DNA from 2 places in the Nocardioides sambongensis genome. Region 2 is predicted to be linked to the other one. Evidence: riboswitches for the same ligand, from Rfam matches in the RefSeq annotation. Region 2 holds a riboswitch; the other holds the start of a gene.
What was found. Region 2 has a riboswitch for cobalamin ahead of FIV43_RS06875 (CbtB domain-containing protein). Riboswitches for the same ligand answer to the same signal wherever they lie in the genome.
Positions count from the first base shown of each region.

Region 1 (3,397 bases), 2.1 Mb from region 2:
GCAGCCCGGCCAGGTCGGCGCCGTCGAGGACGATGCGTCCGCTGGTGGGTCGCCGCAGGCCGGCGAGCATCCGCAGCAGCGAGGTCTTGCCGGAGCCGTTGGGCCCGAGCAGGCCGACCACGCTGCCGTCCCCGGGGCGCAACGAGACCCGGTCGACGATCGCCGTCGACCCGACCCGCCACCCGGCGTCGCGGGCCTCGAGCGTCATCGGGCCCTCCCCCTCCGGGCCAGCAGCACCACGAACGCCGGCACTCCGATCAGGGCGGTCGCCACCCCCACCGGCAGCTCCTGCGGGTCCAGCACGGTCCGGGCGGCGGTGTCGACCCAGAGCAGGAAGACCGCCCCCATCAGTGCGGCGGTGGGCAGCAGCACCCGGTGCCGGGAGCCGACCAGGGCTCGCGCCGCGTGCGGCAGCACCAGGCCGACGAAGCCGATCGCGCCGGAGGTGCTCACCACCACGGCGGTCATCAGCGCGGTGACCACCAGGAGCAGGAGCCGGGTCCGCGCCACGTCGACCCCGAGCGAGGCCGCCGCGTCCTGGCCGAAGGTGAACGCGTCGAGCGCCGAGGCGCGGACCAGGCAGACCCCGAGGCAGCCGAGGAGCACCAGCCCGACCACCGTCACGTCGGCCCAGGTGGCCGAGGCCAGCGAGCCCAGCAGCCAGAAGAGGACGCTGCGGGTCTGCTCGGCGTCGGCGGCGAGGTAGACGATGAACGAGGTCAGTGCCGAGAAGAGCTGGGTGGCCGCGACCCCGGCGAGCACCACCCGGTCGGTGGTGCCGCCGGCGACGAAGGCGAGCAGCAGCACCAGACCGAAGGCCGCCAGCGACCCGAGGAACGCCCCGCCGGTGAGACCGATCGATCCCGCGCCGAGCCCGAGCACCACGATCGAGACGGCGCCGGTCGACGCGCCCGAGGAGATGCCGAGCACGAACGGGTCGGCCAGCGGGTTGCGCAGCAGGGACTGCAGGATCACTCCGCACACCGCCAGCCCGGCGCCGCAGATCGCCGCCAGCAGGGTGCGGGGCAGGCGCAGGTTCCACACGATGCCGTCCTGGATCCGGGTGAGTCCCGACTCCGCTCCGGTCAGCTTGGACCAGACGACCGCGGCCACGTCCCCGGGTCCCAGGTCGGAGGGACCGATGGTGATCGCCACCGCGATCGAGCAGAGCAGCAAGGCACCGGCGCCGACCCAGAGCACGCCGATCCCGCGCGCGCCGGGCGCGCCGGCACCGGGCCGCCTCCCGGGCCGCCTCCCGGGCCGCCTCCTGGACGACCCCGCGCGCGTTTCGCGGACCACACGGCTGGTCATGGACACCGCCGGCCCCGGGCTCAGCCGGCCAGGCCGAGCTCGCGCAGCTGCGCCGCGACGTTCTCGACGCCGTACACGGTGCGCAGCGACGGGTTCATCTCGGCGCCGGTGACCGTGACGTAGCGGCCGTGGCGGACCGCGTCCATCTCCCGGGTGACCGGGTTGGACTCGAGGAACTCGATCTTGGCGGCCGCGGTCTCGGCGGTCTGGCTCCGGCGGGTGAGGTCGCCGATGACCAGCACGTCGGGGTTGCGCTCCGCGACCGTCTCCCAGTTGACCTGCGGCCACTCGTCGGTCTCGTCGTCGAAGACGTTCTCCAGCCCCAGCTCGTCGGCGATCAGGCCCGGCGCGCCGCAGCACCCGGCCAGGTACGGCGACTCGGCGTTGGCGAACCAGAAGAGCGCGGTGGTGCCGCCGGCATCGGTCTCGCCGGCGGTCGCCAGGCGGTCCGCGAGGTCGGCGACCAGTTCCTCCCCGGCCTCCTCGACGCCGAAGATCTCGGCCAGGTCGGTGATCTCGGCGTAGACCTGCTCGATCTCGAAGGGCTCGTCGCGGGCGCCGTCGGAGGAGACCACCGACTTGCCGACGCAGGCGCTGGGCGCCACGTAGGTGCCGACCCCGAGCTCCTCGAACTGCTCCCGGGTGGCCACCCCACCCTCGGCGAGGGTGCTGGTGAAGGAGGCGGTGACGAGGTCCGGCTCGGCATCCAGGACCGCCTCGAACGAGGGGGCGTTGTCGGCCAGCCGCGGCACGTCCGCGTTCGCCTCCTCCAGCGAGGACAGCACCGGGTCGGTCCAGGTGGCGGTGCCGACCATCCGGTCGGCGAGGCCGAGGGAGAGCAGCACCTCGGTGGAGCCCTGGTTGAGCGAGACCACCCGCTCGGGGCCTGTGCGACGCTCACGGCGTGGTCGCAGTTGTCCAGCTCGACGGTGGAGCCGGCGGCGCTCGACTGCTCGGAGTCGAGTCCGCATCCGGCGGTGATCAGCGCCAGGCAGGTGAGCGGGGTGAGCACGACGGCGATACGACGCATGTCGGTCCTTCGAGGTCGGAGCCCGTTGCGCGAGAGCCCTGGTGACCTCACGGCGGTCGCCGGGAGGGCCAGCAGGTCTTCGGACTCGGGCTCAGCCGCCGCGGAGCGTCTTCCCAGGCCCTCGGGCCCAGTGACATCGTGCTCCGTGCGTCACCCATACCGCTGCGCGTCAGTCCCGGACTCTCACCGGGTTCCCTCTCTCCTGGTGGGGAGAAACTGGCACTCGCACCGTACAGGGCCCGCCCCAGCACGGGCCGGCCGGAGCCAGGGAGGAGCGCCGGGGGCACGGCCGTGCAGAACGGCATGGAGAACGGCGTGGAGAACGGCGTGGAGAACGGCCGGCGACCAGAGGCCGGAGAAATAGCGAGAACCCGAGGCGTCTCGGGTCACCTCGGGTTCTCGGGAAGAATCATGGCACGCCGGGCCAAGCTCTGTCCCGGGAATCGTGGAGATCGGCGGAAAGAATTTCCGGCGCCGCCCGACACCGGTCGACACTAGGCTCCCTCCATGCCGAACCCAGGTCCGTCCCCGGTGGTCCTCGAGAGCGATGTCGTCGTGGTCGGAGCCGGCCTGTCCGGGCTCACCGCCGCCCGTGAGGTGCGCCGCGCCGGGCGGGAGGTGGTCGTCCTGGAGGCGGACGACCGGGTGGGTGGCCGGATCCTCACCGAGGAGTGGGCGCCCGGCGTCCACCTGGAGCTCGGCGCGCAGTGGATCGGGGACACCCACCACCGGATGAGCGCGCTCGCCGCGGAGCTGGGCATCGTGGTGCACGACCAGTTCGAGGAGGGCGACACCAGCTATGAGCTCGGCGGCCGGGTGCTGCGCGGCGACGCCTTCCACCGGGCGCACGGCGAGGACGTCGCCGCGGTCGAGCGGGTGCTCCGCGAGCTCGACGCGATGGCCGCCACCGTGGACGCCGCCGCGCCGTGGGCAGCGCCGCAGGCCGACATCTGGGACCGGATCACCGTCGGCCAGTGGTACGACGCCCAGGGCCTCTCCCCGCTCGCCCGCGAGCTGCTCGAGATCTGCACCGTCGGCATCCTCGCGGTGCCGACC
Region 1 is NZ_CP041091.1:3,565,109-3,568,505, reverse strand. It holds gene FIV43_RS16715 (ABC transporter ATP-binding protein) at 1-208, opposite strand, end outside; gene FIV43_RS16710 (FecCD family ABC transporter permease) at 205-1,200, opposite strand; gene FIV43_RS16705 (ABC transporter substrate-binding protein) at 1,332-2,186, opposite strand; cobalamin riboswitch at 2,395-2,577, opposite strand; gene FIV43_RS16700 (flavin monoamine oxidase family protein) at 2,849-3,397, shown strand, end outside.
Region 1: another riboswitch for cobalamin. It lies ahead of FIV43_RS16705 (ABC transporter substrate-binding protein); the one in region 2 lies ahead of FIV43_RS06875 (CbtB domain-containing protein).

Region 2 (3,397 bases):
CGATCCCCGACCGGCAGCCCGGCCCACAGCCCGATCCGCTCCCCGACCCGCTGCGACACCACGGTGACGTGGAGGCCCGGACCGGCCTCCTCGACTTCGCGGTGAACGTGTTCGCCGGCCCCCGTCCCGAGTGGCTGGATGCCGCCCTGCTCGCCTCCCTGGACGAGGTCGATCGCTACCCCAGCGCCGACCGGGCCGCGGCCGCCGTGGCCGCTCACCACCGGCGACCCGGCACGGAGGTGCTGGTCACCGCCGGGGCGGCCGAGGCCTTCACGCTGGTGTCCCGGCTCCGGCCGTGGCGCCGCCCGGTCGTCGTGCACCCGCAGTTCACCGAGCCGCACGCCGCGCTGGCGCAGGCCGGTCACCGGGTCACCGAGCACGTCCTCACCGCGCCGTTCCGGCTCGACCCGGCGGCGGTGCCCGCCGACGCCGATCTCGTGGTCGTCGGCAACCCGACGAACCCGACCGGGGTGCTGCACCCACCGGAGACGATCCGTGCGCTGCTGCGCCCAGGCCGACTGGTCGTCGTGGACGAGGCCTTCATGGACTGCGTCGACGACCCCGACGCCTCCCTGACCGGGGAGTCCCGCGCCGGGCTGGTGGTGATCCGCTCGCTGACCAAGCACTGGGGCATCCCCGGGATTCGGGCCGGCTACCTGCTCGGGCCGCCGGAGACGGTGGCCGCGCTCGGTCGGGCCCAGACGCCGTGGTCGCTGGCGACCACGGCCGCCGCCGCGGTCGAGGCGTGCCTGGGTCCCTGGGCCGCGGCGGAGGCCCGGCGTCGTACCGAGGCGGTGGCGGTGTGGCGCGACCACCTGCAACGCGGGCTGACCGACCTCGGGGTGGAGCACGTCGCGTCGGCCGCGTCGTTCGTCCTGGCGCGGCCCGGTCGCGGCGTCCGCGACGTGCTGCGGCATCGCGGGATCGCGGTCCGGCGTGCGGACACCTTCCCCGGTCTGGACGACACCTGGATCCGGGTCGCCGTCCGGCCCCCGGACACCTGCGACGTACTGCTGCACGCGCTGTCGTCGATGCCCTAGGCTGAGCCGGCACGCCCGAGGAAGCCGGTGGAAGTCCGGCACAGTCGCGCTACTGTGACATCGCCTCCGGGCCGGGAGACCGGCCAGGGGTGGTGGAGTCAGACCCGACGGCGAGCACACTCCACCACGTCGAGACAGGGACGCTGAATCCCTGAGGAGGACTCATGTCGCAGTCGTCTGCTGCCCCCGTCGCCGGCTCGCCCGTCGCGCTCCCCACCGTCCCGCTGATGGCGGTCGGCACCTGGCTGGTCTTCGTCGGCCTGCTCGCGATGCTGGTCATCTTCTTCGTCAGCGCCGACCAGGGCGCCGTCTCGTTGCCGGCCGGCAACGCCGTGCACGAGTGGGTGCACGACGCCCGCCACCTGCTCGGCTACCCCTGCCACTGAGGGGTTGCGGTCGTGGACTCGCAGCACACCCCTGCCCTCACGCCGGCCGCCTTCGTGGTCCGCGGCCTCGCCGCCGGCCTCGCCGCCGGCCTGATCGCCTTCCTGGTCGCCTTCGCCCTCGGCGAGCCGCACATCGACGACGCGATCGCGCTCGAGGAGGCCGCCTCCGCCGACGCCACCCCGGCCGACATCGCCGCCGAGGAGGCCGAGGCCGACGAGCCCGGCATGGTCGAGGTGTCCCGGGAGAACCAGAAGTCCTGGGGGCTGCTGACCGGCACCCTGGCGATCGGCGCCGCGCTCGGCGGACTGATCTCGCTGGCCGCCGCCGGCGCGCTCGGCCGGCTCGGCTCGCTGTCGCCACGCGCCAGCACCGCGCTGGTCGCCGGGCTCGGCTTCGTCGCCGTCGCTCTGGTGCCGTTCCTGAAGTACCCGGCGACGCCTCCGGCCGTCGGCAGCGGGGACACGATCGGGTCCCGGACCGCGGAGTACTTCGCGATGCTGCTGGTCTCCGTGCTCGCCATGATCGCGGCCGTGCTGGTCGCGAACCGGCTGCGCACCCGGCTCGACCCCTGGACCGCGGTCGGCGTGGCCGGCCTCGGCTACCTGGTGGTGGTCGGTGTCGCCGCCGCGCTGCTCCCCACGGTCAACGAACTGGGAGCCTTCCCCGCCGACACGCTCTGGTACTTCCGACGCTCCTCGCTGTTCACCCTGGCCGCGCTCTGGGCCACCCTCGGCGTCGGCCTGGTCGCGTCCGTCGGGCGCCTCACCGACCGCGTCCGGGCGGAGGACCGGCGCCGCGCGCTCGCCGCGACCCTGTGAGTCGGGCCGCCGGGACTCGGGCCGCCGGTCTCGCGCTCGGCTTCGCCGCGGACCGCCTGCTCGGCGATCCGCGGCGACTCCACCCCGTCGCCGGCTTCGGACGGGTCGCGGGAGTGCTGGAGCAGCGGACCTGGCAGGACTCCCGCCCGGCCGGCGCCGTGCACGTCGGCGTCCTCGTCGGCGGCGCGATCGCCCTCGGCGCCCTGACCGAGCAGGTACGTCGACCGCTCCCCCGCACGCTGCTGGTCGGCGCCGCGACCTGGGCCGTGCTCGGTGGCAGGTCGCTGGATCGCGAGGTGGCGGCGCTGGAGTCGCTGCTGCTCACCGGCGACCTGGACGGGGCCCGGCGGCGGTTGCGCAACCTGGTGGGCCGGGACACCAGCCGGCTGACCGAGCCCGAGATCGTTCGCGCCGCGCTCGAGTCGCTGGCCGAGAACACCTCCGACGCCGTGGTCTCCTCGTTGGTGTGGGGTGCGGTGGCCGGTGTCCCGGGGTTGCTGGCGCACCGGGCCGCGAACACTCTCGACGCCATGGTCGGTCACCGGTCCACCCGCTACGCGCGGTTCGGCTGGGCCGGCGCCCGCCTCGACGACGTACTGAACCTGCCGGGCTCCCGGCTGTCGGCGGCGCTGACCTGCCTGGTCGGCCCGGACCGCTCCGGCGCGCTGCGCGCCTGGCGTCGGGACGCCGCGGCCCACCCCAGCCCCAACGCGGGACCGGTGGAGGCCGCGTTCGCGGGCGCACTCGGCGTCCGGCTCGGCGGCCGGAACGTCTACGGACCGCCCGGCGACCAGTGGGTCGAGGATCGGGCGGTGATGGGCGACGGGCGGACACCCGAGGTCGCCGACCTGTCCCGGGCGCGGAGGCTGGCGCTGGCCGTGGACCTCGGCGCGCTGGCCGTGGCCGGGTTGAGCGCGGCGGCCCGGGGGTGACCGACGCGTGAGCACCGAGCCGGGCGTCGCCGCGCGCCCCGCCCGTGACAGGCTGGTCCCGTGGCGACCGAACACCTGATCACCCGACTGTCGACCACTCCGGTCAAGGGCCTGCGGCTGCATCACCCCGATGCCGTCGAGCTCACCCCGTCCGGCGCGGCCGGGGACCGCCGCTTCTACCTCGTCGACGAGGCCGGCACGGTGCAGAGCTGCACCCGCA
Region 2 is NZ_CP041091.1:1,470,867-1,474,263, forward strand. It holds partial or broken gene FIV43_RS23715 (cobyrinate a,c-diamide synthase) at 1-1,040, shown strand, start outside; cobalamin riboswitch at 1,022-1,142, shown strand; gene FIV43_RS06875 (CbtB domain-containing protein) at 1,205-1,426, shown strand; gene FIV43_RS06880 (CbtA family protein) at 1,439-2,245, shown strand; gene FIV43_RS06885 (cobalamin biosynthesis protein) at 2,242-3,177, shown strand; gene FIV43_RS06890 (MOSC domain-containing protein) at 3,238-3,397, shown strand, end outside.